Regions from separate parts of the Bacillus sp. LQ01 genome, predicted to be linked through region 3. Evidence: a T-box and tRNA genes for the amino acid it is inferred to sense, from the RefSeq annotation. Region 3 holds a T-box; the other regions hold tRNA genes.
The links. A T-box is a leader RNA that pairs with one kind of tRNA and senses whether it is charged. The one in region 3 lies ahead of AC22L0_RS14445 (valine--tRNA ligase), so its partner is inferred to be a tRNA-Val.
Positions count from the first base shown of each region.

Region 1: it encodes a tRNA-Val, which carries the amino acid that the T-box ahead of AC22L0_RS14445 (valine--tRNA ligase) is inferred to sense. The anticodon was not compared.
Region 2: it encodes a tRNA-Val, which carries the amino acid that the T-box ahead of AC22L0_RS14445 (valine--tRNA ligase) is inferred to sense. The anticodon was not compared.

Region 1 covers NZ_JBYEZL010000008.1:18,570-29,355, reverse strand. Annotated here, with positions in the region: gene AC22L0_RS27110 (stress protein) at 1-354, shown strand, start outside; gene AC22L0_RS27105 (Ger(x)C family spore germination protein) at 684-1,793, opposite strand; partial or broken gene AC22L0_RS27100 (GerAB/ArcD/ProY family transporter) at 1,790-2,889, opposite strand; partial or broken gene AC22L0_RS27095 (spore germination protein) at 2,894-4,425, opposite strand; partial or broken gene AC22L0_RS27090 (hypothetical protein) at 4,567-4,704, opposite strand; gene AC22L0_RS27085 (response regulator aspartate phosphatase) at 4,868-5,941, shown strand; gene AC22L0_RS27080 (aspartate phosphatase) at 5,938-6,063, shown strand; tRNA gene AC22L0_RS27075 (tRNA-Val) at 6,299-6,370, opposite strand; gene AC22L0_RS27070 (helix-turn-helix domain-containing protein) at 6,362-6,721, opposite strand; gene AC22L0_RS27065 (helix-turn-helix transcriptional regulator) at 6,874-7,071, shown strand; gene AC22L0_RS27060 (hypothetical protein) at 7,177-7,587, shown strand; gene AC22L0_RS27055 (class I SAM-dependent methyltransferase) at 7,972-8,781, shown strand; gene AC22L0_RS27050 (enoyl-CoA hydratase) at 9,527-10,318, shown strand; gene AC22L0_RS27045 (glycosyltransferase) at 10,495-10,786, shown strand, end outside.
Region 2 covers NZ_JBYEZL010000001.1:513,402-524,187, forward strand. Annotated here, with positions in the region: gene AC22L0_RS02775 (putative thiazole-containing bacteriocin maturation protein) at 1-1,077, opposite strand, end outside; gene odhB (2-oxoglutarate dehydrogenase complex dihydrolipoyllysine-residue succinyltransferase) at 1,202-2,461, opposite strand; gene odhA (2-oxoglutarate dehydrogenase E1 component) at 2,595-5,462, opposite strand; partial or broken gene AC22L0_RS02790 (permease) at 6,188-6,262, shown strand; gene AC22L0_RS02795 (DUF3976 domain-containing protein) at 6,291-6,473, shown strand; gene AC22L0_RS02800 (hypothetical protein) at 6,606-6,968, shown strand; gene AC22L0_RS02805 (hypothetical protein) at 7,080-7,238, shown strand; gene AC22L0_RS02810 (hypothetical protein) at 7,320-7,865, shown strand; gene AC22L0_RS02815 (DUF4878 domain-containing protein) at 8,024-8,620, shown strand; tRNA gene AC22L0_RS02820 (tRNA-Val) at 8,682-8,754, opposite strand; gene AC22L0_RS02825 (hypothetical protein) at 9,025-9,489, opposite strand; gene AC22L0_RS02830 (hypothetical protein) at 10,078-10,299, opposite strand; gene AC22L0_RS02835 (hypothetical protein) at 10,707-10,786, shown strand, end outside.
Region 3 covers NZ_JBYEZL010000002.1:394,865-405,650, reverse strand. Annotated here, with positions in the region: gene AC22L0_RS14450 (bifunctional folylpolyglutamate synthase/dihydrofolate synthase) at 1-807, opposite strand, end outside; gene AC22L0_RS14445 (valine--tRNA ligase) at 901-3,546, opposite strand; T-box leader at 3,584-3,815, opposite strand; gene ysxE (spore coat protein YsxE) at 4,069-5,094, opposite strand; gene spoVID (stage VI sporulation protein D) at 5,161-6,177, opposite strand; gene hemL (glutamate-1-semialdehyde 2,1-aminomutase) at 6,257-7,546, opposite strand; gene hemB (porphobilinogen synthase) at 7,546-8,535, opposite strand; gene hemD (uroporphyrinogen-III synthase) at 8,556-9,308, opposite strand; gene hemC (hydroxymethylbilane synthase) at 9,311-10,240, opposite strand; gene AC22L0_RS14410 (cytochrome c biogenesis protein) at 10,256-10,786, opposite strand, start outside.

The DNA.
Region 1 (10,786 bases), on a different contig from region 3:
TCAATGACAGGTAATGTCACGGTTGATAAGGTAATTGAAGAATTTAAAGCTGCAGGATTAGAAGCTGAAAATCCTAGTGACCTACCAGAAAAAGAATTTGGAAATACTAGAAAAGAAGCAAAGCGCATTCTTGTTCCAGCATTAGGTGAAGATAGTGGCGGTCGAATATTTGAGTTTAAAAACAAAGAAGATCTTGAAAAAGCTAAGAAATACTATGATGATTTAGGCAATGGTAATCAAATGCTATTTTCTCATACTTACGCAAAAGGTAACTTTCTTATACAAATGAACGGTGATATGGAAGATGCCCAATTTAACAAATATAAAGAGGTTATGGACAAAGTAATTAAGTAAGTTGAAGAATCCGCTTTCATTTTTCTGAAAACATGTTAGAATTATCTTTGGATGAAAGTCCAATACATATTATTAAAATTAAAGTGGTTATCAAGTCGGAGGAAGGCACCTTAGGGTGTCTTTTCTTTGTGGAAAGATACTTATTATAGGGGGCCGCCATATCACTATCAACCTAAGATTTTAAGACGCCCCATAATAAAAATTTTATTTTTTCATAGTTATTCATAAGATTTCGGCTCATTATTTCTTTTTTGAGACTTTATTTTTTAAGTTGATGGTAATGAGGTGCTACCCAAGAATTGCTTAAAAATTATTATTTTGAGTTCATCTTACTTGATTGTACCCATTCCACCAATTTTAACATGTACATTAACTTTAACATCAGCCTTCGATAATGCTTTTCCCCATTGCTTTTGGACCCTTTTCCAATCCTTATATGTATACGCTCGTGCATACACTCCAAATCCTATAGGGTCAATTTCTGCTTTTTGTATTTTCTTTATGAAATGTTCTAAATCACTTTCCAACTCCTTTTCAATGCTTTTTTCTAATCTCTCCGCATTATCCCTAACATTAAAAGGGAACAGTCGTTCTGAAATTAGAATTCTCATATGTACATTTATATTAAACAAAAAATTTTCTTTATATTGTACGCTTGTTTTTACTTTGGTACCTTGAGCATTAAAACTTAACCAATGTTTTTCTTTGCTTTCAGATTGTAGTGGTACGGCAATAGTAAATGGAAATTCTCCCTGTATCTTATTTTGTAAAATGCTTAATAATAAATTTTCTTTTGGTGTAATAGTTAGCTTATATCTATTCTGTTCATCAAGTAATGTAGAACCTGTCAACTTTAAATTACTATCCTTTTTAAGTGCACTTACACTCACTGTCATTCCTTTTTCTTTTGTTTGGTTATGAAAATCTTGAAGAGTCGTTTTTACAGTAATATTTCTTCTATGTCCAGTCTCAATTAGTTTTGTCAAAAATATAGGAAGACGAGGTTTATTTTTAGGAGCATAATAAATTATGTCTGAAACAGATCCATCCACAGCAACAATTTTTGAAGTAACCGTGTTCTTGGGATCTCGATAAAAAGGATCTAAATAATCAGCCCACTTCTTTTGTTTTAAAAGTCGTTTACCAATCAAAATAAGTTGTGTCTTGCTCCCTGATGTCAAGGCCATAACCATGGTATCAAATTTTTCACGAGAGTTTCGCACAGTAACAGATTTTACACCATATTGTTCCTCTTTAATCTTAGCCTCTTTATTGAAAACAGGACTGGATAAGTATACTTTCAAATTATCATTTTCATCCAAATCTAAACCCAGTATAAGCGTGAGTGTAACATCTTCTACATTCATTTGGTCTGAATCTGAACACCCTGTGAGTAACAGTAGCTGAATTAAAACACAGCATAATATTTTTTGCTTCAATGTGCTTCCCTCCGAAAGTATTTTTTGTAGATTAAGTTATATATCCATAAAAATACAGGGAATAAGAAAGCTAATACAATTCCACCTTTCGATGTGAGATTTTGAAATAATTCAGATTCATTCCATGAGGGATGAATCCAAAACGTTACTATAATTACTGCCAATAATAAAATAAATACCTGAAGAGAATGATCTTGTTTTCCAATTAGTCGACTAGAACAAAACGCAGCTCCGTATACACAAGGAATCCATGCAGTAGAGACGACAAGTAAGTAAATAGATAATAAAATCATATCAAACCGTTCTAAAAAACGAAATTCAATAACTTTAAGTAAGTTTAGTACGGGTTGATTAAACTCTAAAATTGCATCTGGACTGAAGTATAAAAAGCAAATAACTATAGTAAATAGATAAAATACAAATGTTAAGGTATTTGCTATAATAATGCCTTGCGTTGCATATTGCTTTTTTTGTAAAAAAGGATACAGAAAAAATGCCATTTCAAATCCTATAAAGGAAAAGATAGTAGATGGAACAGCCGAAAATATAGGTTTCCAGCCCTCCTTTAATAATGGAAGAAAGTGTAACCAATTGCTATCTTTTAATGGTATGAAGAAAAAAATGGAATCCACATTGTCATATAAAAACATAATTCACAGTATCGACCTATTACCCGAACACCATTGCGTGCAACCAGAAAGGTTGGAATAGAGAACAAAAACAAAATAATATAGTCGGCTGTTTTTGGAAGAAGCCAGGCCTTAATATAAAGCATGCCATTAATTAGAACTGTCCATGCGTAAAAAGCAAAATATATCATATAAAGAATAATTACCATGCTACCAATGATTTTCCCGAAAAATCGAATAAGAATTTCATATAAGGTATCATTTGGATAGTGTTTCGCTGTTTGAATTAGTAAAATGCTGGCGGTCATAGCGCAAAACCATCCGATAAATAGTGCTATCCAGCTATCTGTGCCAGCTTTTTCTGCAAGTACCCTTGGAAGGGATAGGACTCCAGTTCCCACTTGTGAGGCATTAATAATAAAAATATATTGCATGACAGTGATGTCATTATGGGCATATTTTTTCATATTTTCACCCTTTATCAGGATTAGTTTCTTTGTGATTCTTTGTAATATTTTTGGATCTTCTCTTCATTGACCACAAAGGAAAGCGAACAAACGTGTCCTTCATACCTGAAATGTGAAAAGGGGACAAAGGACTACCATAAGGAGTACCTAAGGATTCTAAACTTACAAGATGTGCAATTATAGTCATCCAGCCGATAATAATTCCTACAATTCCAAATAAAGCAGCTAATAACATCATAGGAAAACGTAATAATCTTATTGCCAAACCCATTTCATAATTAGGAACAATAGAAGAAGCTATAGTTGTAACAGCAACAATAATAATCATAATATTACTCACAATCCCTGCTTGAACAGCAGCTTGTCCAATCACAATACCTCCAACAATCCCTACGGTCTGGCTAATGGGAGTGGGTTAACGAAGGGCAGCCTCTCTCATCATTTCTAAGGTAATCTCCATAAGTAAAGCTTCTATCACTGGAAGAAACGGAACACGTTCTCTTGATTCTGCAATTGATAAATAGAGCTGTACAGGGATAACTTCATAATTAAATGAAATAAACGCTACATATGTTGCAGGTAATAATAAAGCTATAAAAAAACCTATAAAACGTAGTAATCTAACAGAGGAAGATACTAACCAACGTGTGTTGTAGTCATCTATCCCTTGAAAGAAAGAAATGAAATTTACGGGAGCAATCAATACATTTGGGCTTCGATCCACAACAATGACGTATCTCCCATGAAGAATGTGAGATACAGTTGAATCAGGCCTTTCGGTCAAGATGAACTGTGGAAATGGTGAATAAGGATTATCCTCAATAAACTCGATTATTTCACCAGTATTAATAATCGAGTCCACCACAATATTTTGAATTCTAGTTTCCAATTCCTTAAGTACATCTTCAGAAGCTACATCTCTTAAATATAAAATAGATACTTTGGTCTTTCCTCTACTACCAATAAAAACCTCTTTTAATACTAATTCTCTGTTAGGAATATACCTTCGTATTAAAGCTATATTTTGACTAGACGTTTCTACAAATCCTTGATCCCCTTTAGAGAGATTTCATTTTTAGGTTCTGTTATATCTCTTTGTGGCCACCCTTTTGTATTTAGTTGATATCCTGCGTCTAGACCGTGAACTAATAATATGCTGTCCCCTTGAAAAATAGCATTTTCGAATTGATTCCAAGTATTAATTATTTGAACTTCTCCTATTGTGACAGGGAGACCATTACTAATTTCAAACGTTGTATGCATCAAAGGGGACAGTATATTATTATGAATAGATTGTGTATCTGTTAATCCTGATAAATATATTAGAGCAGCTTCTGATCTATTTACTAGTTGAAATTGACGAATTACCAGATCTGGAGCTTGTTGAAAATTTTTTTGAAGATTATTTATGTTTTGGAATAAGTCACAGTGGATGTTATGATTCTCTACATTTTCTTTCTGTATATTTGAAGTTCTATTGTCTTGATTATCTACAGAATAACGTCCTTGTTTCAAAAATTTAAAAATAGGAAACACAACATAGACTCCCCTCGAAAAGACTTTTCAATATGTTTATTGTGTATATTTTATTGAGATTTATTCCACTATTTACTGATTTGTAAATTTCCCCTAACGTAGTAAGCCAAATCTATCCCGACTACTGACTGGGATATCCAGGTTTAGATTTTTCACATATACCTTCGTGTTTAATTTCAAACGAGAAAAATAGTATGTACCTCGTTGATCCATTTGATCTAAGTCTACCAATGAAAAATAACCCAAATCATGAATACATAAATCTCCTAATTGTAAAGAAACTTAAAAAAAATGGAGGGAATTACGAAAACTTCCATTAAATCTGAAATTAACATTGTTTAATATAAGTATTCAAAAAAGTTTATCAATTTTTAATATTCAAAAAAATCATTTATATAAACAAGTATGTTATGGTAACATTTAATAAAAGGGGGTAGCGTATATGAATGTTGAAATTATTTCTAAAGAAGAATTCAAAAAATTATTAAACGACTGGTATCAAGCTATAATTTCACAACGTGTATTACAGTCTAATAAAATAAAAGAAGAGATTGCAGATAAAATCAATAATATTAAGGAAGACCAAACAATACTAGTCTACTATGCTTTATTGAATGCGCGGTATAATCTGCTAATTCGTGATATGGGTAGTTCAAAAGATATTTTGGATAAAATTGAGCCATTACAAGAGCCTACAGAAACATTTTTAGAGTACTATCATCATTTATTTAAAGCAATTTATGCTACTAATACAGCAAACCATAGTGAAGCAAGAATGCAATTTGAAGAAGCTGAAAAGTATTTAGAGTACATGCATGATGAAATCGAAAAAGCTGAATTTAATTATTGGCTTGCAGTTCATTACTATCACATATTGAAACCAATCCTAGCAGTTCAATTTGCTACGAAGGCAAATGAAGTATTTTCAATTAGTCCAGGGTATGAATTAAAAACTGCTGCTTGTTTGAATACTTTAGGGATGGCACACACTCGCTTAAGTGATTTCGAAAGTGCAGAAGAATATTTACTTTCAGCATTGGGTACTTTTCAAAAATCTAATGATGAAAGTCTTACTAAACGTGTAAAACACAATTTAGGACTTTTATATGCAAGTCAAAACATGTCAGAGTTAGCAATTAAGCATTTAGAGGAATCACTAGAAAACAACGCTAAAACGATGTTTCTTTTAGCAAGAGAACATTTTAAGTTAGGTCACAATCATAATGCTAATGAATATATTGAGAATGGCTATAAGATTAGTGACTTATGTTATCGTCATCATTTTCAAATTTTAAAAGCATTACATAACTATGCACCACAAGAAGAATTAGAAAAGGTGGTCATGGAAGGTATTTTGTATTTTGAAAGAGAAGAATTATATGATTGGGTAAAAGAATATGCTTATCTTTTAGGTAATATATTCTATGGTTCAGAAAATCACGAAAAAGCCAGCAAGTATTTACACATCGCTTTAGATGCAGACAAAAAGAGTATAGAAAGAAGGGCGCTAAAATGAAAAAAGCAATCTTATTAATGATGATGTTATCCGCTGTTTTTACTTTTGGTCTGATTAATGTAAAAGACGTATCACAAAATGAAACTATTGAAGTGTTTATGGATCATGGAGAGCATATTTAATTGTGACCATATTAATTTAGAAATAACATAAGTAGCAGTAGGAATGAAAAATATAAGAGATAATGTTCCATATTAGATGTCATAAAAAAACGCCTCCTATGTCGTTATTGAAAACAAGACAAAAGACGTATAACTACCCGTTGTAGCTGACCGCCACCCTGTGTCAAGTCACCGTTAAGTCAACGGAAAATAAAAAACCGCATCAAACGTTAATTTGACACGGTTTCTATCAGTATGACCCCGGAGAGGCTCGAACTCACGACCTCCACCCTGTCAAGGTGGAGGCCTTTTAGCTAATTTAGTCTTCCTTTTGTATTAAAAACTTCCAAAACTTCTTTAATTCCTCCTGCTTTTGAGGAGAGGCACTTTTAATAGCTTTAAACCACTGTTCTAATTCTGTATCAGTTACCTCAATATTATCTCTTGTAATGAATCCTATTTCTTCTAATAAGGATTTTGTGCTTATATTCATGGCATTTGATATCTTTTCTATTACTAAAAGTGTGGGTTCTACAGGTTTTCCAGTTCTTGAATCTACACCTTTTTCAAGTTTGTCTATATAAGTATGACTAACATCACATTTTTGAGCAAACTCGCGTAAGGATAGTTTATTTGTTAAACGATAATTTTTTATAATTTCACCAAGAGTTTTCTTCATATGTAATCCTCCTATTACAATTGTAAACAATAATTTACAAAAAGAAACTAAAATAGAGAAAAAACATGTAAACCATTGTTTACGATTAAGTAAACTATGGTTTACAATTGATTTGTAATCATATGAATACATAAGCGGAGAGGAGTAGAGCAGTGAATAAGATAGCTGAATTACGAAAAGAAAAACTAATATCACAAGAAAAATTAGCGGAACAAGTTGGTTTATCGCGCACTTATATTTCTGAGATAGAGAATAATAAAAAACAACCAAACGTTAAGTTAGCTATAAAGATAGCAAAGGTTTTGGGAAAAAGCGTTGAATCTATTTTTGGGTCCAATTGTAAATTATAGTTTACAATTGGAGTGAGTGAGAATTCAATTACCGTACATAGCAGCTACATCATAATCTAAACATTTAATTATCAGTAAAAAATACGGAGAAGGAAGTGGTTAAATATGAACATGAAAACATTTGAAATGCGTGAAAAACGTTTAGCAGAATTACTAGGTGCAAAAGTACTATGGGAATTTATCAGTGCCGTCACAGAGGAAATTGAAAAGCAGGAATTAGAGTCTACACCAGGTTTATTAGAGGATCTATTCATACATGTGAAAGAAACCATTCAAATTCAAAATATGAATCAATACATAACAAAAGCCCCTGTAAAAACAGAGGCTAATGGTATAGATAAAGATACATTATTTATGGAAGCGTATGTAGAATTAATTAATCATAAGTTTGTTATTTCTGAATTAGCTGTAGAGCTTTCATCTGTTCTAAAAGAAGTAAATTGTTTTGTTCAATCATCTTTGCCACAGCCTCAAAGTGAGCTTGATTCTCAAGAACCTCAATCTGCTTCTCTTTAGGGAGTGATTGAAGTATTTCTTTTATTTCTTTACACTCGTATATGTTATTCTCCGAGTCTTCGATTAATTTATTGCGACGATTGGTGTATTCAAGTGCACCTAAAGTCGCTAATGCGCGAGGATCTAATCCTAGAATTTCCATGTATTCCTCTCCTTTCCTCTACAATAATTCGATAGGGGGAAGGAGATTCCTTTAATAATTTGGTAGAGTTTTTATAGTTATATAACATATTTTTTATTAGTGAGAATTTTATTTAGCAGGAATACTCTAGAATTAGACTTAAAATGTTTACCTTCGTCTAAATACAAGTTATACACACATATATTGATCTTATAAAGGTATATATTACACATAATATTATGTTAAAGGTGGCGAATTGTATCATGAAAGATTTTGTTCTCGAAAAAGAAAACATTATTCGTAAATATGGTGAATGGACTGCTTATGATATTAAATTAACGGATACTCTATATACAAGAGATATTCGACAACCAAATCCTGCGTTAAAAAAAATTGTGACAATGATTCAAGATATCACACAATGTGATTTTAAAAATCTTCGAATCTTAGATTTAGCTTGTTTAGAGGGGCATTACTCTATTGAGTTTGCTATGCAAGGAGCAACTGTTGTAGGGATAGAAGGAAGAGAATCAAACGTACAAAAAGCTATATTCGCTAAAGATTTATTAAGATTGGAAAACTTAACCTTTTATCAAGATGATGTAAGAAATTTAAGTGCTGAAAAATATGGTCAATTTGATATTGTTTTATGCTCTGGTATTTTATATCATTTAGATTGCTCAGATGTATTCCCTTTTTTAGAAAAAGTGTATGAAGTATGCAAAAGGTTTGTAATAATTGATACTCATATTACTTCTACTCCTAATGTATCAGTACTTTATAAAAATTATGAATATAAGGGACACACAATGCTAGAACACTCTGCTAATTCATCAATAGAAGAACGTTTAAAAGCAAAATGGGCATCATTAGATAACGTTACTAGTTTTTGGATGACAAAATCCTCTTTATACAATTTTTTAACGCGAACAGGTTTCTCTTCTATAAATGAATCCAGAAGTTTAGTTCAAGAAGATAGGGTTACTGTTGCAGCTTTTAAGAAATATCCTATAGAAATTAAAAGTTCTCCTGAAACAGAAAAATACATTGAACCCGATTATTTAGAATGCTAAAAATAACACGTTTAAGTTTAATATCCTAATCACTCTGTATGAGGTTGTACTATATGCCTCTCAAGCTAAAATCTTAAAGTATCCCTAAACAAAATTATCAATTTTTAAAAGCTATTTATATAAATGCAACTTGTTGTTTCCGTTTTGAGGGCACTATAAAGTTTTAGCTTTATAGTGATGGGATAGCACCGCATTGCTATCAACTTAAAGAAATACTTCCGAAAACAAAAAATGAAAAGAATAATAAAAAAGCTTATCATTACGTGTTAAAGGATAAGCTTTTTTATTTAGCGTTCGATAGAACTCTTTACTTAGGAATTCCCCACTTCTAAACGAAGTGAAAGTGAGGGTAGTTCAATTGTAATTACAACAAATTAGTTAAGAAAGACTTAAATACAAGTGGCTACTAAAATAGTGTCTTTCTTAAACTGTTCTCATTTAATGTTCCTCATGTAACAGTCTTCTTATCTCATTTTTTCTAAGAGTCAACCCAGCTTCAGAAACTGTGTAACGGAAACCAAAGAAACATGAAGCCAAATTAATACAGTAAAAGAACAATTTAAAAATATGTTGTGATTATAAAATGGTGCCAAGAAAGGATTGCTCATTTTATGCTTCTACAGTTCATACAATAAATTGATGAATTTCTAAAAGCGGAACCATATTCGGAAATTTAGGCTGATGGTAAGTGAAGTAAAGATGCTTGGTGTTGTGAAAAATTAGGTAGTTTAAAAGGGGATTTTTTATGAAGAATGAACGAGTAGTAACTTGTAATAAAAAAGGAAGTATTGCTGTCGTTACAATTAAAAATCCACCAGTCAACACTTTAAGTTTAGAAGTAGTTCAACAATTAGTAGATGTATTAGAGGAAATAGAAATTGATAATGATATTTCAGTCGTAATTATAACTGGAAGTGGAGAAAAGGCCTTTGTAGCAGGAGGGAATATAAAAGAATTTCCAGATTGGATGGGCAAAGGTGAAAAATATGCCGAGATGAAATCATTAGAATTGCACCAACCTCTTAATCAACTAGAGAATCTGTCTAAACCGACTATAGCTGCTGTTAATGGGTTAGCACTAGGTGGTGGATGCGAATTAGCACTTGCTTGTGACTTAAGGATAATAGAAGAACAATCTTTAATTGGATTACCGGAAATTACGTTAGGTTTATTTCCTGGGGCTGGAGGAACCCAACGCTTACCTAGATTAATTGGAGAAGGGAAAGCAAAAGAGATGATGTTCACAGGGAAATCGATTACAGCTAAAGAAGCAAAAGAAATAGGCTTGGTTAACTACATTACCCCTCGAGGAGAGGCGTTAAATAAAGCAAAAGAAATTGCAAGGGATATAAGTAAATTTTCTCTTCCAGCTCTCGCCTATATGAAGTTGGCAATTCGCGAAGGGACAGCAGTACCTTTACAAGAAGGGCTTGAGATTGAAGCGCGTTACTTTGGAAAAGTATTTCAAACAGAAGATGTGAAGGAGGGGGTAAAGGCATTTATTGAAAAAAGAATGCCGCATTTTACAAATAAATAGAATGGGACGAAAAAAGTTATCCAGGTTTATTCTACACTATGTCAACATAGCTGCTGTTTTTAAAGCTATTTATTTGTTTTTCGCAACACCTTTCAGATCTAGTTCGTCTAATAAATAGATTTGTAGTAGCATGTCTATTTCAAAAGTGAAAATAAATAAAAAGGCGGAGGAATAGAATGGAAAATGGTACAAATGAAAAGGAAATAAATAAAACGCCTTTAGTAAGTGTATTAATTCCTACGTATAATCGTCCACACTACTTTGAAAAAGCTTTATGTAGTGTATTAGAACAAACGTATCCTAATATAGAAATTATAATAGGGGATGATAGTACAAACGACGAAACAGAGAAAGTGTTACAAAAGTACTTGTATGATCATTCAAATATTATTTATATAAAAAATAAGTCAACTCTTGGACAATTTGAGAACTCACGTATGTTATTTCATGAAGCGAAAGGTGAGTATG
Region 2 (10,786 bases), on a different contig from region 3:
AGTTGAAGTATGTTGGCCATACCGATGCTCAAGTTTTTCAGAAATATTTTCTATCGTATCAATTGTAAAACTTTCATCAGTTACAAGAGGGTGTTTTATAAAAGGATGCCACGTTCCTTCAAGTGTTTCATAGTTTAATAAAAAGAATTGTGATTCTTTTTCACGATATGAATCATCCGCGACATGTTTAAACAATTCAAAAACGATTACATTTGCTAACATGGCAGATGTAATTGGTGAGAAGGAATCCGATGAATTTTCATTTTGTAAAGTCGTTTCATGTAGCCGATGCCATGCGGATTCCCAGCATTCATCACGATTTTCTGTTACGACAGGTCCAGCTATACCGAGTGTTGATAAACAAATAGCTGGTATGAAATTCTTTTTCGTTTCTCTACAAATAGTGTGAACTGTTTTTAAACCGTCAATGTCTCCGTTTTGAGAAACATATAAAATCCAATCAAAAGGTTCGAATACTTCACGCAAGGGACGGTCAATTGTAGTATCGATTTCTTGAAGGAGTACACTGTTATCAACTTCATATGCACATTCTATTAGCTCATGTATTCTGTCATAGTTTGTTTCATCCCGATCTGTAACGAGGTAATGAAATGTAGGTAAACCAGATTCTAATAAAGAAGAAACTAAGGAAGTGAGCATATCCCCAGAACCAAGTACAAGGACATTTGCTCCGCGGTATGTTTCAAACTTTAAAGCACCTGAATGAGAATCAGCTTCTAAAAATTCAATTTGTGAAGCATATCTGTCGAGTAATGTACTGTTTAATTCATGAGGTGCATCTTGATTTGCATCGCGAACGAAACCATTTTCATATAAAATCTCTCCAATTTCAAATACACGGTTTTGATAGGGGAGAGGGAGGCCATCGGTTATTTCGGCTAAAGAATAATTCCCGTTAAACATTGGCATTAATTTTTCAATCCAATCATAAATTCCATCACCGTCCATACGAAATGAACTGGCGTTATTTCGAAAATAGACACCCCCGTTTGAATCGGGGAGGAAGAAAGTATCCTTATTTACTTTAAGTTTTGCATGAATTGGAAGGTTATTCATTTTAATCCTCCTTACGTTTAGGCATACATTATTACCTTATGTCATGAAATTTGTCCCGTATGAACACAATAAAAAAAGGCTGTAGAATGATTCATTCTACAGCCTTTAATAGATTTTTAATCTATCAACCTTCTAATAATAATGACTTTGGATCTTCAAGCATATCTTTAACAGCAACAAGGAAGCTAACTGCTTCTTTACCATCAACAATACGGTGATCGTAAGATAAAGCAATGTACATCATTGGGCGGTTTTCCATACGCTCGTTATCAATTGCAACTGGGCGTACTTGGATTTTATGCATTCCTAAAATACCAACTTGTGGGCTATTTAGGATCGGTGTTGACATTAGAGAACCGAACACACCACCGTTTGTAATTGTAAATGTACCACCTTGTAGTTCTTTTAATGAAAGTTTGTTGTCACGTGCTTTTTTACCTAATTCACGAATTTCACTTTCAATTTCAGCGAAATTTAATTGGTTGGCATCGCGTACAACTGGAACAACTAATCCATCTGGAGCTGCTACTGCAATACCGATATCATAGAATTTTTTAATGATAAGCTCGTCACCTTGAATTTCAGCATTTAATAATGGGAATTGTTTTAATGCTGCAACAACTGCTTTTGTGAAGAATGACATGAAGCCAAGACGTACATCATGTTTTTTCTCGAAAGCATCTTTGCGTTCTTTACGTAATTCCATGATCGCACTCATATCAACTTCGTTAAATGTTGTTAACATTGCAGATGTTTGTTGAACTTCTACAAGACGTTTTGCAATTGTTTGACGGCGGCGGGACATTTTCACGCGCTCAACTGGTTTTTCGAATTCCGTTTTTGCAACTGGAGCAGGAGCTGGACTCTTTGGAGCAGCTGGTGCTTCTTTTGGTGCTGCAGCATGAGCTTGTACATCATGTGGTCTCACGCGTCCAAGTGGGTCTGTGCTACGTACGTCGTTTAAGTCGATTCCTAATTCACGAGCCATTTTTCTAGCAGCTGGTGATGCGATAGGACGGTTTGTATTTGGTAACCCTTGTAGTGTTGCAGTTTGCTCAGCATTTGGTGCCGCAGCTTTCGGTGCTTCAGTCGTTTCTTGTTTTGGTTGCTCAGCCACTGGTGCAGGTGTACTTACTGCAACTGGTGCTCCATTAGCATCTAAAATTGCGATAGTTGCACCAACTTCAACTGTATCCCCAGGTTCGCCTAGTAACTTCGATACAATACCTGAATCTTCTGCAATGATTTCTACATTGACTTTATCGGTTTCAAGCTCAACAACGCTGCCACCTTTCTCAACTTTGTCGCCTACGTTGATAAGCCATTGTGAAATAGTTCCTTCAGTAATAGATTCTGCAAGCTCAGGTACTTTAATTTCGATCATTTTAAATGTCCTCCCCTTATTTGCCTAACGGTGTGTTTTTTCTTCTTTTGTCTTCGGTAATCTCCATTTGTTAGCCTGGCCTTGGGCAGAATATCTGCCCAAGGAACAAGCTAGAAAGCTTCATTGTTACTTTTTAGTTGCTGTAAACTTCAATTTCTTGTTTATCTTGACGGAAGTTATACTTCACATCTAAAGCATGTGCAACAATTAGTTCTTGCTCAGCTTTGTGAGCGAATGGATCGCCGCCAGATGGACTAGAGCGATCAGGACGTCCAATGTAGCCTGTTTTCACTTTATCTCCAGCAAGCTCGAACAGAATTGGAGCCATGTAATGCCATGCGCCCATATTACGAGGTTCTTCTTGAACCCAAATGATTTCTTCTAAGTTTTTAAAGCGTTTAATAATAGATTGAACTTTCTCAGCAGGGAATGGGTACAATTGCTCAATACGAACGACATGAACTTCGTCTAAGTTGTACTCATGTTTACCAGACTCGATTTCTGCTGCTAAGTCAATCGCCATTTTACCTGTGCTTAAAACAAGACGTTTTACTTTATTTGGTTTCATGCCAAGGTTTTCTTGTTCTAAAGCAGGTTGGAAACGTCCTTCGCTTAACTGACTAGCAGTTGAAAGCGTAAGTGGGTGACGTAATAAACTCTTCGGCGTCATCAATACTAATGGTCGAACAGCTTCTGTTCCTAAGATAGATGCTTGACGACGCAGGATATGGAAGTATTGAGCCGCGCTCGTTAAGTTTGCAACTGTCCAGTTATTCTCAGCAGCTAACTGTAAGAAACGCTCTGGACGTGCACTAGAGTGCTCTGGTCCTTGACCTTCATAACCGTGTGGTAATAGAAGAACTAAGCCAGATTTTTGACCCCATTTTGCTCTTCCAGCTGAAACATATTGATCAAATAATGCTTGCGCAGTATTTGAGAAGTCACCATATTGCGCTTCCCACATAACAAGAGTTTCTGGAGCGAATACGTTATAACCATATTCGTAACCAACAACAGCAGCCTCTGATAACGGACTGTTATGAACAGAGAATGAAGCATTAATGTTTGGTAAGCGATGTAATGGTGAATATGTTTCATTTGTATCAGTATCGTGTAATACGATATGACGGTGTGCGAATGTACCACGCTGTGAATCTTGACCAGTTAAACGAATTGGCGTACCTTCTTGTAAAATAGAAGCGAATGCTAATGATTCAGCAAGTGCCCATTCAATTTTGCCGTTCTCTTCAAGAGCATCTTTACGGCGCTCAAGAATTTTCTTCACTTTCGGATATACGTTAAAGCCTTCTGGCCAAGATAGTAGACCTTCATTAATTGCACGAAGTGAGTCAATCTCAACGCCAGTATCAATTGACTGAATACCTTTTGCAACAACATCTGGTACTTTAACGTGAATTGTTGCATCACTCGTATCAGCTGGTGGTACTTGTGCATAGTCGGATTTTAATTGCTCTTGTATAAACTGTGTAATTGTTTCAACCTCATCTGCATTTAGAACACCAGCAGCTTGTAATTGATTTGCATAAATTGCTCTTACAGTTGGATGGTTTTTAATTTTTTTGTACACTTGTGGTTGCGTAACTGCCGGGTCATCCATTTCGTTATGACCGTAGCGGCGGTAACCAATTAAATCGATTAAGAAGTCTTTTTTGAACAACATGCGATATTGAATCGCAAGGTTAGCAGCTGCAAGACAAGCTTCCGGATCATCAGCATTCACGTGAACAATCGGAATATCGAAACCTTTTGCAAGGTCACTTGAATATTTCGTAGAACGAGAATCATAGCTATCAGTCGTAAAACCAACTGCATTGTTTGCGATAACATGAATCGTTCCGCCTGTTTGGTACGCGTTCAATCTGCTTAAGTTGAGTGTCTCAGATACAATACCTTGACCAGGGAATGCAGCATCACCATGAACTAAAATTACGAATGATTTTGAAGTATCTTGATCTGGAAGACCAGATTTTTTACGATTCTCTTGAGCCGCACGTGCGAAACCTTCTACTACAGGATTCACGAACTCAAGATGACTCGGGTTATTTGCTAATGTAACGCGAGTACTAACTTCTTCGTTACTAACGACTTGTTCTCTACCTAAATGGTATTTCACGTCGCCAGTCCAGCCAGAATTAGCCACTGCGCCTTCTATTTTTGCATGTTTGAACTCAGCAAACATGTGGCTATATGGTTTTTCTAATACGTGAGCAAGTACGCTTAGGCGACCGCGGTGAGCCATACCAATCATGACATCCTCTACGCCGTTCTTAGCACCTTCTAGAACAATTTCATCTAAAACAGGTACAAGCATATCAACGCCCTCGATAGAGAAACGTTTTTGCCCAACGAATGTTTTATGCAAGAATTGCTCGAAACCTTCAACAGCTGTTAAACGTTTTAAAAGAGCAGTTCGTTTTTTATTTGATAGTGGTTGACGCAATGAATTTGATTCCACCATTTGATGCAACCACGCGCGTTCTTCACTATCTTGTATATGAGAAAATTCATAAGCTAAAGATTTTGTATAAACGTCTTTTAATCTATGAATTACATCAAGTGCAGTGTGAATACCTTCTGGTGCATCTTGCCATACCGTTTTCGCTGGAATCGCTTTCAAGTCAGCATCGCTCAGTTCGTTCATTGCTTTCTCAAGAAGAGATTGTCCATTTGCAGCATCTTCCATCGGGTTGATGTGAGCCAACGTGTGCCCGAAAGAACGAATCTGCTCAACAAGTTGAACGACTTTAAGAATTTTTTCAATGTTACCTGTGTTTTGAGGAGAAAAATGTGTTGCTGTGTTGTCCCCTGTTACGACATCATCTTGAAACGAAGGAGCTCCAAAAATTTCAAAAAGCTCTTGTAATTCCGGATCAACAGAACCTGCTCCAGTTACGTAAAGATCATACTGCTCAATAACATAACCAAGGTTCGGACCGTGGAACTTGGCCCAAGGGTTTGTCGTTGTATTCTTCCTCGTCATTTGTTTAAACCTCCCAATGCATATAATCCTTTTCCATACAAAGGTGCATTTTGCTCTTTTTCAATAAGTAATGAATCAATAATCAATGTAAATGTTTTTCTTTACTCTTATGTTATTACAATAATTTACATAATACCAAACACTATTACTTATCTGTTTTGTAAAAAAACATTCACAATAACTTATCACCCAAGTTAATCTTTCATGTTATAAAGTAATTTTACAGAAAAATGGGGTGGATATATTTGGTATGCCTATACTAATAGCTATAATTGTTGCATTTAAATATAGGTATAATAGTTAGAATGTTTCGATAAAAACAGTTTGAATTATGTATATTGAAATAATAAGCGCTTTCATAGATATTATACAACAATATAACGGAATATAGTATAAAAAATAAAAAATTATGAATTTATCGTAAACTTTATTTAGATAGTGTTAAATATTGAAAGGAAAGTGAAGGATTTCTACAAAAAAAGTTGCTAAACATAAAAAATGCTCCATAAACAGTTAGTTTCTATAAATATGACGAAAAACACCGTAAAACAAATAACGCATTTCGTGAAATAAAGAAATAAATGAAATATTTTAAAAGGATAAAACAAATATGGAGATATTAAATTTTAAAAAAAGAAGTGAGGAGATATAGTAACAGTTATTTACAGTGTTCCGTGTTTCGCTTCAAAATAGACGTGCTGAAATTTAAAAAAGTTTCTTCTATATTATTGAATATACTTATGGCACTTACAATGAGTACCGTCTTTATCTCATTTGTTGTTTTAGCAAAAAGATATTAAGATGGAGGAGAGAAAGGAAGATTAACATATGCAAATGATGTATGCTTTTGGCATTGGGCTTGTATTATTTTTAGCCGTATTCTTATTTATTCGTAAAGACGTTCAAGGTGGGACATTAACGAAGCGAGGATTTTATAAATTAATCGGCTGTTTAGTTGTTATGCTTATAGCAATTATTGTAATGATCGTATTAATTAATCAGTCACTATAGAATGTAAAAACGGAACCTTACTTTGGTAAGGTTTTTCTTTATTGTTCAACCTGAAAATTACCACCAAATCCATTTTCTGAAAATAAATTGTGTTATATAATCCAATGAAATGATAGATAAGGAGTGTAGTATATGAATAAAAAAACTATCTTCTATTTATTAACTTGTATACTACTTGTAGCTAGTACTACTTATATAATATGTAACAAAAGAGAACAAGTGCCACCTATATTAGTATGGGACGAACAAGAATACTATGTTACGAATGAACCTGCCAAAGTAGAAGAAGTTGGGCAAAAACTTGGCGAAGTAACAAAGAAAATTAAAACAAGTAAAAAACCTACTAAAAATAGAGAATCTAATACATTACAAGAGAAAACAGAAGTATTCACAATGATTGAGGAAGAAAAAAGTGATTACCCGCCTTTAATCATAAAGGAAGCTTATAGTGATGAATATAGGGTAGTGAGGCTGATGTTGAAGCAAGTATTATGATGAAAAGGAGGTTCATATGCAGACACTAACTTCGTATCCGTAGTCGTTAAGAAAAATATTAGTCTTTTTCCTCCTATCCGTGCCGCTTACATTTTGATGAATAGAGGAGCAATGCAAAAGAGAGATTTCATTTTATATTTATTATTTACTGCTATTAATATATCGCTTTGGTTATTGCATATGATTTTTGATTGGAGTATGTGGATGGTAGCAGGGCATTATATAATTGGAGCAATTGTTATTGTTTTTTCAAATATAAATAAGAGATAATCCAGCAATCTTAAAGTTGCTGGGTTTTATTTTGATATTTATAATTAAGAAACAAATTTTGAATAGAGAGTAGTGGGCGTTATGAGATGGAAAGCAGGAACGTTTGAAAAAATAGAAACGAATGACTCATCTATTGAGAAACTCATACATACATTTAAGGAACAAAACGTAAATGGCGGAGTGGTTATAAGCTGTTTTAAAGTACATAACGAAAAATTTTTTAAAGAAATACCATATTGGAAAGATGGACACGAGCACTTCTTTAGAAGAATCTTTAACTCTTTAGATATAATCAATAGCTTAGAAGAGTTAAAAATACATACGTCAGAAAAATATAAGTTGCATTTTAAAGAGCAATGGGCAGTCATGCTTGATGGTAGCATTGCCGCTCAAATTTTGTCGGGCGGAGCATATGAAGGATTTAAGGAACGACCAGTTATCGCAAAACAATTAGCCGTGAATGTATGTCAATATATGTTCCAAGATCGCTATGAAGATATTAAAGTGTTCAAAAGCTATTGCCCTTGGACAGATTGGTTTTACGATGTTGCATGGGATGCTACTTGGATGGTGTTAGATAGTAGGGAGCGTAAAATGTGGTTCATTTGTGCTACGGATACAGATTGATAGAAGAGGGGCCTTGTAGGAATGCTGCAAGGTCCTTTATCTTTTGGGAATTAATAGAAAACAAATCATATAAATGCTATACTAAAAAATGTTTGTAATGTCAGTTTCATAATATTGTATGATGCTGACTTACTAGAAAAGATAAGAGGAGAATGAACGTGCAAAAGATAAAGAAATTATTGCTATTAATGATGGTAGTAGGATTAACAGCAGGTGTTTTAGCGGGGTGTGCAAATCCGAAAGATACTACAGAAGAATTTTTAACAGCGATACAAAAAGGTGATGTAGAAAAGGCTCGTACATTTGTTGAGAGTGACAAGGAATTTAATAAACTAAATGAAAAAACAGATGATGCTGAGGCAAAAGCAATGCTAAGTGCAATTACGAAAAACTTTAAATTTGAAAAGCTAGAAGAAGTATCGAAAAAGGATGACAAAGCAGAAGTGAAAGTGAAAATTACATCTGCAGATCTATCCGTTGCTGTAACAAAAGCAGTGGGAGAAGTTATGCCAATGGCGTTCGCTAGTGCCTTTAGTGAAGACAAAGAACAATCTGAAAAAGCAATCGAAAAAACAATGACATCAACTATCGTCAAAAACTTAGCAGATAAAGATGCAGCAATGGCAACTCGCGAAGTTACATTGAACTTAAAGAAAGACAAAGATGGCGACTATAAAATCGTTGCTGACGATAACTTGAAAGAAGTATTGTTTGCCAATGCGAAGTCTTTGGAGAAGATGTTTGGTGGGAAGTAATTGAATTAGATAAAAAGAGACACCATATCACGTAGAAGGTTGATATGGTGTCTCTTTTTTATGATCCCGGAGAGGCTCGAACTCACGACCTCCACCCTGTCAAGGTGGCGCTCTCCTTGCTGAGCTACGGGATCCCAACTATAAATGTTACCATCAGCAATGTATTTTCATTTCATTCGTGTAATCGGAGAATTTGTACAATTTGTTGAGTATTGTAACATTTGATGTATTCCTATAATAGCAACAAACTTTAATGGTGTAAAGGTGTAATTTTCTGAATATTCATATTCTAATTTTTGTATAAAAAAATAAGCCCCGAAGAGCTTATTTTAATAATAATATCAACGCAATTATCAATGATATTTTCAAAAATACAATCATAAATAATGGAGCTTGTTCATAAGCTATCGTCCTGTAACTGTCATTCCTGCTGTGTAAATTGTATCAATAGAACCGTCAGCGCCTTTTATTTCGACTTTATAACGATATGTTCCATCCTCATAAATATCATCGCCATATCCTGTGAAAGTTGCAATTTCATCATTGCTTTCAGCTGGGACCCATTGATTTTGCCAACGGAAGTTGGTTTCAAATTCTCCCCATCTATCGCCATATTTCTTTTCAAGGCTGACATTGTAATGAATTTCTTCAGCTCGGTCATTTGTAATTCTTGCAATTACGCTGTTACCAAAAGTAACTTGTGTAGAGTGTACCTGAACTGTAACACCGTTCACCGTTTCACCAGGACCACAAATGTAATGACAACCATCCCATTCGTCAGCATGTGCTTTTGGTGTTTCAATGTTCATAACCGTTAAACCGCCTAAAGCTAATGCGCCAGTTAATAATACTTTACCAAATGTTTTCACTTGAAATTCCCCCTAAGTATACTCTCAATTCGTTCGATAGATATCACATTAATCTAATGGAACGTTTTTTCCTTAAGTGTATTCGCTATGAATCTTTCATCTTGTAGTAATCTAATCACTACATAAAATTTCATAGTTTTGATTCCATATATGTATCATGATTTACATAGAACAAATCTGTTAATACGCTTTGGTTATTTACTTATTCCACTACTTCTATTACCTTTTATTGGTAAAACGTTGGTTTTATTATATAACATTATTATCTATTTACAAGAGAAAATAATACTGTATGCAAAAATGCATAATAAAAAACACTGCTTGTATTCTAGATTACAGATTAAATGGAGTGTTGGGTTTCAATTAATATTTGAGTGGAACTTAATGCTAATTTTTTATGCTTAACAGTATGCATATATCATCGTTTATTAAAGTCATAATTGATAAACCTTGTTCAGGGGACGCTCTTCCTGCTGAGCTACAGAATCTTCAAAAGGGAAAGTATAAGCGATTATGCTAGTAATGTATGAAGGAATAATGATGAGAAGCGAATTCAGTAGAAAGTAGTCTTTGGATGTAGTGGTTATATTATTTACGATACCAATCCAAAGGACCTTCAGCACTCAAATCAACAAGAAAAGGGAGTAAGAAATGTAAAGGTAAGCTTATAAGTTCTGGCATAGCGTTCACCGTTTTCTTTGATAGATATTGTCTCATAAAACAATACGGACAATCCTTTTCAAATGTCACGAGTATTGCCCATACATCTTTTATTGTCCACTTCGTTTTACAATACGTACAACGCGTCATGAGGTTCCTCCTCATTTTAAGTTTTCTTCTAGTATACTCCATTCCATTGTAAGAAAGTCATTTGTATTTGGTGTGGTAAAATGTAAGTTGTTTTATTTTTATGTGAATCTATTTAGTCATTTATGAACAATTACATATCATTTGATATTTTTGCAGAATGATAGATTTTCAGTTTCAATATGCCAATTGGCCAATATATCCTTTTTACAATTTACTGAAAATCATGTATAACAGAGATACATGATTATTTTATCTCGCTATTTGCGGGCAGTAAGATCCCTTACCTCGAAATTCAGCAAAAGTAAAGAAGTTAGGTTCGGATCGGAATGCCCGTAAAAGTCCGATTCGTGAGGGTTGATGAAAGTGTCACTTTATAAATATTCAGAAGTAGAGGGAGAAAAGTTGTAATGGTAAGAAAAACGTTCAAGATGCGCGTGTCTAAAAATAGAACGATTTCGATTAATGGATCGATTCTTGATGTGGATGT
Region 3 (10,786 bases):
TAACGCTGCATTTCCTACTTGATGAATGCCTTTCATTGAGATTTGCAAATCTTCAAATGCGGAAAAAGGACAAGTAAAATCAAACTGTTCCCCATCTTCATTAGACTGTTTATGTAACGCTGTAAAATGCTTGCTAAGTTCGTATAAGTTTGCATGGTTTTCCTTTGCAACATTTTGAATGACTTGCAAAGCTTCTTCATCTTGTACACCAGTAATTACCGGCACGCCAGACTTAATAATCCCCGCCTTTTCATATGCAATTTCCCCTAGTGTATTTCCTAAAATATGCATATGATCGTGACCGATATTCGTAATAATCGTGAGGACAGGGTGTATAACATTGGTAGAGTCAAAACGTCCACCAAGCCCTGTTTCAAATAAAACAACATCACAGAAATTGACTTTACCGAAATAGCAAATCGCCATAACAGTAATAATTTCAAACTCTGTCGCTTCCCCTAAATCCGTTTCATCTAGTTTTTCAACGACTGGTTTTACCATCTTTACAAGTTCAGTAATCTCTTCGTCTGCAATTGGTGTTCCATTCACACTAATGCGTTCATTAAATGATTCGATGTAAGGAGAGGTAAACGTTCCTACCTTATATTTCGCGCCTTCTAACATGTAACGCATATATGTTAACGTTGAACCTTTTCCATTTGTACCAGCAAGATGAACACATTTTATATGACGCTCTGGATTTCCAAGTTCTTCTAACATCCATCTCATTCTTTCTAATCCTGGTTTAATTCCAAATTTCAATCGGCTATGGATCCACCCTATCGCTTCTTCGTATGTATGTATCACGTATGTTTTTCCCCTTTCAATAGACAACTTTCATAGTTCTATTATACGCAAAGAAAAGAGACTCACCAATATAGTGAGTCTCTAAAAACATTTTTACTTTTCAAGATCTGCTAGACGTTGACGAACTGCTTCGCGTTTTTCTAGGTAATCTTGCTCTTTCGCACGCTCTCCTTCAATAACCGCTGCAGGAGCTTTCGCTACGAAACCTTGGTTAGAAAGTTTCTTCTGTACACGTTCTACTTCTTTATCGAACTTCTCAAGTTCTTTCTCAAGACGAGCTCTCTCTTCATCAAGATTGATAAGATCAGCTAACGGTAAGAATAACTCTGCACCTGATACGATTGCAGTCATTGCCTTTTCTGGCGCTTGTAAGTCTGTTTGAATTGTTAATTCGCTTGGGTTACAGAAACGCTCAATGTAAGAGCTGTTTTTCGTAAGTTGAGCAAGTACAGCCTCATCTTTTGCTTTAATTTGCATTTGAACTTTTTTGCTCATTGGCGTATTTACTTCTGCACGGATGTTACGAACAGAGCGAATGATATCAACTAGAAGGTGCATTTCTGCCGCAGCTTCCGTATCTTGTAAATCTTCGCGAACTGTTGGCCACGCAGCTACTGTAATAGACTCGCCTTCATGCGGTAAATGTTGCCAAATTTTCTCTGTTACGAATGGCATGAATGGGTGTAATAGACGCATTGTTTGATCTAATACGTAAGCTAAAATAGAACGAGTTGTTTTCTTAGCTGCTTCATCTTCACCGTATAGTGGAAGTTTCGCCATTTCAATATACCAATCACAGAAATCGTCCCAAATGAAGTTGTATAATGAACGACCAGCTTCACCGAACTCATATTTATCCATGTTACGTGTTACGCTTTCGATTGTTTCGTTTAAGCGCGTTAAGATCCACTTATCTGCTACTGATTTTTCACCAGTTAAATCGATTTCTTCATACTTCATATCATCCATGTTCATTAATACGAAACGTGATGCGTTCCAAATTTTATTAATGAAGTTCCAAGTGGATTCTACTTTTTCCATGCTGAAACGTAAATCTTGACCTGGTGCACTTCCTGTTGATAAGAAGAAACGCATTGCATCTGCACCGTACTTCTCGATAACATCCATTGGGTCAATACCGTTACCAAGAGATTTACTCATCTTACGACCTTGCTCGTCACGAACTAAACCGTGAATTAATACATCTTTAAATGGACGCTCTCCTGTAAACTCTAAACCTTGGAAAATCATACGAGATACCCAGAAGAAGATGATATCATAACCCGTTACTAGTGCATCTGTTGAATAGTAACGTTTGAAATCTGCTGAATCTTCATTTGGCCAACCAAGTGTTGAGAATGGCCATAACGCTGAACTGAACCATGTATCAAGTACGTCGTTATCTTGATTCCAGTTTTCAATATCTGCTGGTGCTTCTGTACCTACGTATACTTCACCAGTTTCTTTATGGTACCAAGCTGGAATACGGTGTCCCCACCATAATTGACGAGAAATACACCAGTCATGAATATTTTCCATCCAACGTAAATATGTGTTTTCAAAACGCTCTGGTACGAACGTTACTTTTTCTTCTTCTTTTTGTTGAAGCGCTACTGCTTTTTCAGCAAGTGGAGCCATTTTTACGAACCACTGTGTTGATAAATAAGGCTCAACAACTGCACCGCTACGCTCACTATGACCTACTGAATGCATATGTGGCTCGATTTCTACTAATACGCCAGCTTCTTGTAAGTCTTTTACTAATTCTTTACGGCATTCGAAACGATCCATACCGTTATACTTACCAGCTTTTTCGTTCATTGTTCCATCTTCGTTCATTACTAATATGCGTGGTAAGTCATGACGGTTACCTACTTCAAAGTCATTCGGGTCATGAGCTGGTGTAATTTTTACAACGCCCGTTCCGAAATCTTTTTCTACGTACTCATCAGCAATAATCGGAATCTCACGGCCTACGATTGGAAGTGTAACTGTTTTTCCGATTAAATGTTTGTAACGATCGTCTTCTGGATGAACTGCTACTGCTGTATCACCAAGCATCGTTTCTGGACGAGTTGTCGCAAGACGAATGTGACCAGAACCATCTGTTAACGGATAGTTCATATGATAGAATGCACCTTGAACTTCTTTATGAATTACTTCAATATCAGAAAGAGCTGTACGTGTTGCTGGATCCCAGTTGATGATATATTCACCACGGTAAATTAAGCCTTTTTCGTATAATTGAACGAATACTTTATTAACCGCATCTGATAAACCTTTGTCTAATGTGAAGCGTTCACGAGAATAGTCTAGTCCTAAACCAACTTTCCCCCATTGTTGACGAATGTGAGAAGCGTACTCTTCTTTCCACTCCCAAGCTTTTTCAAGGAATTTTTCACGGCCAAGATCGTAACGTGAAATACCTTCTTCACGAAGTTTTCCTTCTACTTTCGCTTGTGTTGCGATACCAGCATGGTCCATTCCTGGAAGCCATAGTACATCGTATCCTTGCATACGCTTCGTACGAGTTAAAATATCTTGAAGAGTTGTATCCCAAGCATGACCTAGGTGTAACTTACCAGTTACGTTCGGAGGTGGAATTACAATTGTATACGGTTGTTTCTTCTCGTCTCCTGTTGCTTCAAAATATTTGCCTTCAAGCCACCATTGATAAAGGCCTTCTTCAACGGACATATGATCATATTTAGTTGGTAAATTCTTTTCCGTGTTTGACATTATTTTCCCTCCTTAAAATAAAAAATGTCCCTCATCCAAAAAGGACGAGGGACATCGCGGTACCACCTTTATTTACAAACAAATTCATAATTTGCTTATACTCTTAATTTGATAACGGACAAATCCGTCTTTTCCTAATAAGAACTATTCCGTTCAGAAAAGATGCTCCAGGGCTACCTTCTAACATAACTATCTAGAGAATCTCTCAGCTAATGATTCTCCTCTCTGAAGACGTTTCATGTTATACTCTTCCCCTTCAAGGCATTTATATGATTGTTAATTATTATATACAATAGTGTAAAAAACGAAACCTTATTCGTCAAGATAAATTTAAAACTACAGCTTTTCGTGCAAAAAAAGAAGATAAGTAGAATCCTCTACTTATCTTCTTTCCCCCGCTATTTGCGGGCAGTAAGACCTCCACCTCAAAACTCAGCTGAAGCAAAAAAGTTAGATGGGAGCCCTGCTGCCCGTAAACGCCCAATTGGTGAAGGCTAATCATCAGCGGAGAATGCCTTTACTTTATCCGTTCCCTTGCTGGGCAGCTTGTAATTGCGACAGGAAATATTCTATATTGCTAACGAGCCAATGCGATTGTTGCAAACTCTTTACTCCGCGCAGTTCATTTTCCTCGTTGCGATTATCTCTTCTTTTCTTATAAGACTGGATTTGCCGAATAAATTGCGATGGATACGTCATATACGCAAACATAAGTAGTTGCTCTTCTTTCGTAAAAGGGAAATTTTTTTGATACATTTGAAACCATTCAAACCGATCACTTCTTGCGATTGGATATGTGTTTAAAGACCGTGAATAAAAACCTACTATATCTTGCACAGGCGTTGCAAACTTCGATTTTTCTAAACTAATAAAATAGCCATTCCGCTCATAGTCAAATAAAAAATGATTAAGTGACACATTACCATGCACAAAAGTAATACGCGTTTTCTCTTTTTCTTTCATCGCATCGTTCCACTCATTTAATTGCTTCGTTGCAAATTCACGCGCTCTCATTACATGATGATAGTACGTACAATATTGCAATTCAAACGGGGACATATACCATTTTGATTCAGATTCTACGAGAAACTCTTCTAACATCTCACCATCATTTTCCCAACGATCGGATATACTTGTATAATGTTTTTCTAAATCTTCTTCCGTATACGTTTCTTCCTTCACAGTTTTTTGATGCAACGTTCCAAGTGTCTGAAACATTTTATGGTATTGATCATTGTCCTCACCGTTTCCTTCTGCACGTTCTAACCAAGGCATTAAATAATAATTATACGTCCCGTCACTTAAAATATAACTTCCATCCGTCGCATGATATATAGGTACATAATTTGAAAAACCTTTCTCCTTCAAATATTGAATATGATGCAGAAAGTTATTCCGCTCTAACTTTCTGCCTTCTATTTTCTTGAGTGCATATGGACCTTGATTCGTATAAATTTTCATTACATTTCCGTGCTCTTCCATATGCTGCGTATCCAATCTATATTGCCTCACAATAGGTTCATAGTGATTTCGCAACTCAATATCCATACGAATAACCCTTTCTATTCAAAACATAGCCTCTAAGAAAGGAAGTGAGTGAAAACACTCACTTCCTTATTTCGTCTTTACCCTTGAAACGGGAATATAAATAATTTGCCCCGTATTTAAAAATATATCTTCTGTTTGATTGACACGGTGTAAATTTTGTACAGACGTTTCATAACGGTCTGCAATAGATTCAATTGTATCCCCTTCTTGCACGAAATACATTCTTAACTTTGTAAATTCTTCTTCCGGTTCTTTCGTAAATAGTTTTGTTAAATAAAGCGCATTTTCATCTCGCTGTGAGTACTCTTCTTCTTGTTCTTCCTGCTTTTTCGCTTTTTCTTTCTTGAAATCTTTTCGTCCGAACAGTTCAAATTGTGGCGTTGTTTCTTGCTCCTCTTCACGTTCCACAAATTCATGTTCTTCTATTTTCTCTTCTTCTAATTCCTGCTCTTTTCTTTCCTCTAATTGGAACGGTTCAAATGCGTAATCTTCCCACTCATCTGATTCCTTATATGCTGGTTCTTCTACATGCGGCGCCGGTCTATTTTCATCCTCTTGCGCTGAATCTTCTTCTAACTCAGCATACACCGTTTCTTCCTCTTCCTCTTCAACTTCATCCTCGCTTCTCTCTTCATCACACAAACCGGTAATAGATATATCCGCTAATAATTGTAAGCAACCATTTTCCTTTAATTCATAATCAAATTCCTCGATTGATACATATAGCTCTTCAATTACTTTCACTCGATTTCTCGGAATTGATATTTCAAGTGGAAAGGAATGAACAAGTTCATTAACCCCATCTTCTCTTGTTTCTACATAATCAATTGACTTTGCTGGCGATAGTTCTCTTAATGAATACGCCGAATCATCTTTTCGTGCAACATACTCTCCCGTTAAATCTAATTGTCCTCTCACGATTACTTCATGATCAAGCTCTTCTATCTCAACGTCTGGATCTAACGAAATTGACAAAAGTTCTTCGACTTCCTGTCCTTTTTGGAACCACACAGATTCTTTTAATGAAAATCGTAATGAATGATCTGCAGCCACTTCTTTTCCCCCTCCCAAACTATATGTCATTACAGATTTATGTGCGGAAAGCTTACTTTATGAATAAAAAAAATCGCTCCCCTTACGGAGAGCGATTTTCTCTAATACATTACGCTTTTAATTTTGACATTGCAATTTCAGCTGCTGCAATCGTCGCTTCAATATCTGCATCACTATGTGCTGTCGATAAGAATAAACCTTCGAATTGAGATGGCGGTAAGAATACACCTTGTTCTACCATTTCACGATAGTAAGCCGCAAAGAATTCTAAGTTTGAAGATTTTGCTGCATCGTAATTAATAACGGGTTCATCTGTAAAGAAAATACCAATCATAGAGCCTGCACGGTTAATATGGTGAGGAATGCCATGTTTTTCAGCTGCTTTACGTAATCCAGCTTCTAACATTTCAGCTTTACGCTCAAATTCTACATATGATTCTGGCGTTAACTGTACTAACGTTTCATAACCTGCCGCCATTGCAAGTGGGTTACCTGATAAAGTACCAGCTTGGTAAATCGGTCCGCTTGGCGCAACTTGGCGCATAATTTCCGCTTTACCACCGTATGCTCCTACTGGTAAACCACCACCGATTACTTTACCTAAGCATGTTAAATCAGGCGTTACGCCATAATAACCTTGGCCACAATTATAAGCTACTCGGAACCCTGTCATTACTTCATCAAAAATAAGCAATGCACCGTTTTGTTCTGTTACTTCACGAAGACCTTCTAAAAATCCAGGCTGTGGAGGAACAACCCCCATATTTCCTGCTACTGGTTCTACAATTACACAAGCAATATCATCACCGAATTGTTCAAACGCGTATTTTACGCTTTCTAAATCGTTATAAGCTACTGTAATCGTATTTTTCGCTACACCTTCTGGTACACCAGGACTATCTGGTAAACCTAAAGTCGCCACACCAGAACCAGCTTTAATTAATAACGAATCACCATGACCGTGGTAACAACCGATAAATTTCAAGATTTTATTACGACCTGTATAACCACGAGCTAAACGTAGTGCACTCATTGTTGCTTCCGTTCCAGAGTTAACCATACGCACAATCTCAATTGATGGCACGCGCTCAATAACAAGTTTTGCTAATTTATTTTCAATTTCTGTTGGTGCACCGAAGCTTGTACCTCTTTCAGCAACAGATTTTAACGCTTCTACAACACGATCATTTGCATGACCATGAATTAAAGGACCCCATGATAATACGTAGTCGATATATTCATTCCCATCGATATCATATACTTTAGAGCCTTTTCCACGCTCCATAAACAACGGATTCATCCCAACAGACTTAAAGGCACGAACCGGGCTATTTACGCCACCAGGCATTAAGTCTTGCGCCTCTTCAAACGCTGCAATTGACTTATCAAACTTTTTCATTATTTAGCGCCTCCTTCTTGTAACCATCTTGCTGCATCTTTTGCATGATACGTAATAATTAAATCTGCTCCTGCACGTTTCATACTAATTAATTTTTCAAGAACAACTTCTTTTTCATTAATCCAACCATTTTGCGCTGCCGCTTTAATCATCGAATATTCACCACTTACATTATAAGCGACAACTGGTAAATTAAAGTTATTTTTCACATCACGAACGATATCTAAGTAAGAAAGAGCTGGTTTTACGATTAAGAAATCTGCACCTTCCATTACATCCGATTCTGCTTCACGGAATGCTTCCATACGGTTTGCCGGATCCATTTGATATGTTTTACGGTCACCAAATTGCGGTGCACCGTGCGCAGCATCACGGAATGGTCCATAAAATGCTGATGAATATTTCACAGCGTACGACATAACTGGCACGTGTCCAAAACCATTTTCGTCTAATGCATGGCGAATTGCTGTTACGAAGCCATCCATCATGTTTGATGGCGCAATAATGTCCGCTCCTGCTTTCGCTTGACTTACAGCTGTTTTCGCAAGAACTGCAAGAGACTCGTCATTTAAAATAATACCATCTTCAATTACACCGCAATGACCATGGCTTGTAAATTGACATAAACATGTGTCTGCAACTACTACTAGCTCAGGGAAATCACCTTTAATTTGCTGAATAGCACGTTGTACAATTCCATGATCACAATATGCTGATGATCCAACTTCATCCTTTTCAGCAGGTAAACCAAATACAATAACAGAACGAATACCTAAATCAACAACTTCTTGCATTTCAGCTTGCAATAAATCTAAAGACATTTGATATACGCCTGGCATAGAAGGAACTTCATTACGAACATTTTCACCTTCTAATACAAAAATAGGGTAAATAAAATCTTCCGTATGTAAAAACGTTTCACGCACAAGCGCACGCATGCCCCCGCTTTGTCTTAAACGACGATGACGATTAAATTGTAAAGAGTTCATAGATTTCTATCCCCATTCTTTCATTTTATAGATTCACAAACACATTGTAGTAATGCTTCTACAGTGTACTCTTTCGGCACAATAACAGACGGAAAATAAAGACTTGCCTCTTTTTCCGTAATAGGTCCTATACAAGCAATTGTACATTTTTTTGTCCATTCTCTCCAGTTTGTACCCTCAAGTAAACGAACAAAACTAGTAACAGTTGAAGGGCTCGTAAATGTAATAATGTCTACTTTCCCTAACTTCAATGCCGCTATAAGCTCTTGCTTTTTTTCTATATTCACTTTCGTACCGTATACGGTTAGCTCATCTAGAGAAATACCAATTTCCCGAAGTGCAACCGGAATTACCTCTCTTGCTAAATTCCCTTTCGGAAATAAAATACGTTCATTTCCACTTAATTCTTTTAGAAACTCTTCTGCAAATGCTTCTGCAACAAATAAAGTCGGAACAAAATGAACTTGATAGCCCCTTTTTTCTAACTCTAATTTTGTTTTCACACCTACCGCAGCGATTTTAATGGTTAGTGGTAGTTTCTTTTTTAAACTATCCAGAAAAAAAGCTACACCATTTCTGCTCGTAAAAATAACCCAGTCGTATGAATGTAGCTGCTCTTCAATATGTTGAATTTGCCTATGAGACATACCTTCCATACGCAAAAGCGGAATTTCCAATGGAATTCCGCTCTTTTCTTTCACTGCTACACTCATTTGTTTCGCTTGATGCTGGGCACGTGTAATCAATACCGTTTTTCCAGCGAGAGCGTTCATATTTATTGTTGCTCCTTATTTGCAGCAAGAATGAGTTCTTTGGCGCCTTGCTTAATTAAACGGTCCGCGGCCTCTAATCCTACTTCCTCAGGATTAGTACCCACTACTGTCTCTTTTAATAAAACAGAGCCATCCATAGAGCCGACAAGAGCTGTTAATTCGATTGCATCGTTTTCTGTAAGGGTTGCATATCCAGCAATTGGAACTTGGCATCCACCTTCAAGTTTATGAAGAAATACTCGCTCCGCTGCCACTGTTCTTTCTGTTATCGTATCATTAATATGCGCTAACAATTGCAATAAATCCTTATCATCCTCACGACACTCAATCGCTAATGCACCTTGTCCTACAGCAGGTACACATAACGCTTCATCTAAATGTTCTGTAATAACTTCATCATCCCAGCCCATTCTTTGTAATCCAGCTGTCGCTAAAATAATCGCATCGTAATCTTCTTCTTTTAATTTACGTAAACGTGTATCGATATTCCCGCGAATCCACTTAACTTGTAAATCTGGTCTCGCAGCGAGTAGCTGTGCACTACGTCTTAAACTACTCGTACCTAAAATAGCACCTTCCGCTAACTCTTTAAACGATGCTCCATTTTTTGAGATAAAAGCATCACGAGGGTCAACACGCTTTGGTGTACAGCCAATCATTAAACCTTCTGGAAGTACGGCTGGCATATCTTTCATACTATGTACAGCCATATCGATTTCTTTCGTAAGTAGCGCGTGTTCAATCTCTTTTACAAACAAGCCTTTGCCGCCTACTTTTGAAAGAGTAACATCTAAAATAACATCACCTTTTGTGACAATTTCTTTCACTTCAAATTCATATGGTAGACCTAGGGCTTTTAACTGATCAATAAACCAGTTTGTTTGCGTTAATGCTAGTTTACTCTTTCGTGATCCTACAATAATTTTGCGCATAATTCTCTCTCCTCATTATAAATACCAAAAGTGGAAATTGGATAAACTGCTTAATAGAAAAATGTTTACTAGCATTACGAGAAACGATCCGATATTCCACTGTACAATTTTCTTACCTTGCAACACATCTGCCGCTCGTAAATATAAACCTGTGCAATACACAAATAGAACGACAAAAGATCCGATTACTTTCGTATCATACCAATGGAAATTATCCAATTTTGTATATCCCCATATACATCCTAATAAAATTGCTAGTAAGAAAAATGGAACAGAAAATAAATTTAATCCGTAAGACATAGATTCTAGCTTCGGTAAATTCCCTAACCTTCTTAATCTCGCATTCCATTTTTTCTTTTTTAATAGGCGATATTGTAATAAGTACATAATAGAAAAAATGAACGATACAGTAAACGTTGCGTAAGAAATAATTGCCATACCGACATGCACGTATACAAGTTCTGAAACTAATTGTTCCGCAAGTACTGGCGACATCTTTCCGAGCGGTGTAAAAATAGAAAAAGCGCTTACGCCAAATGCAACAAC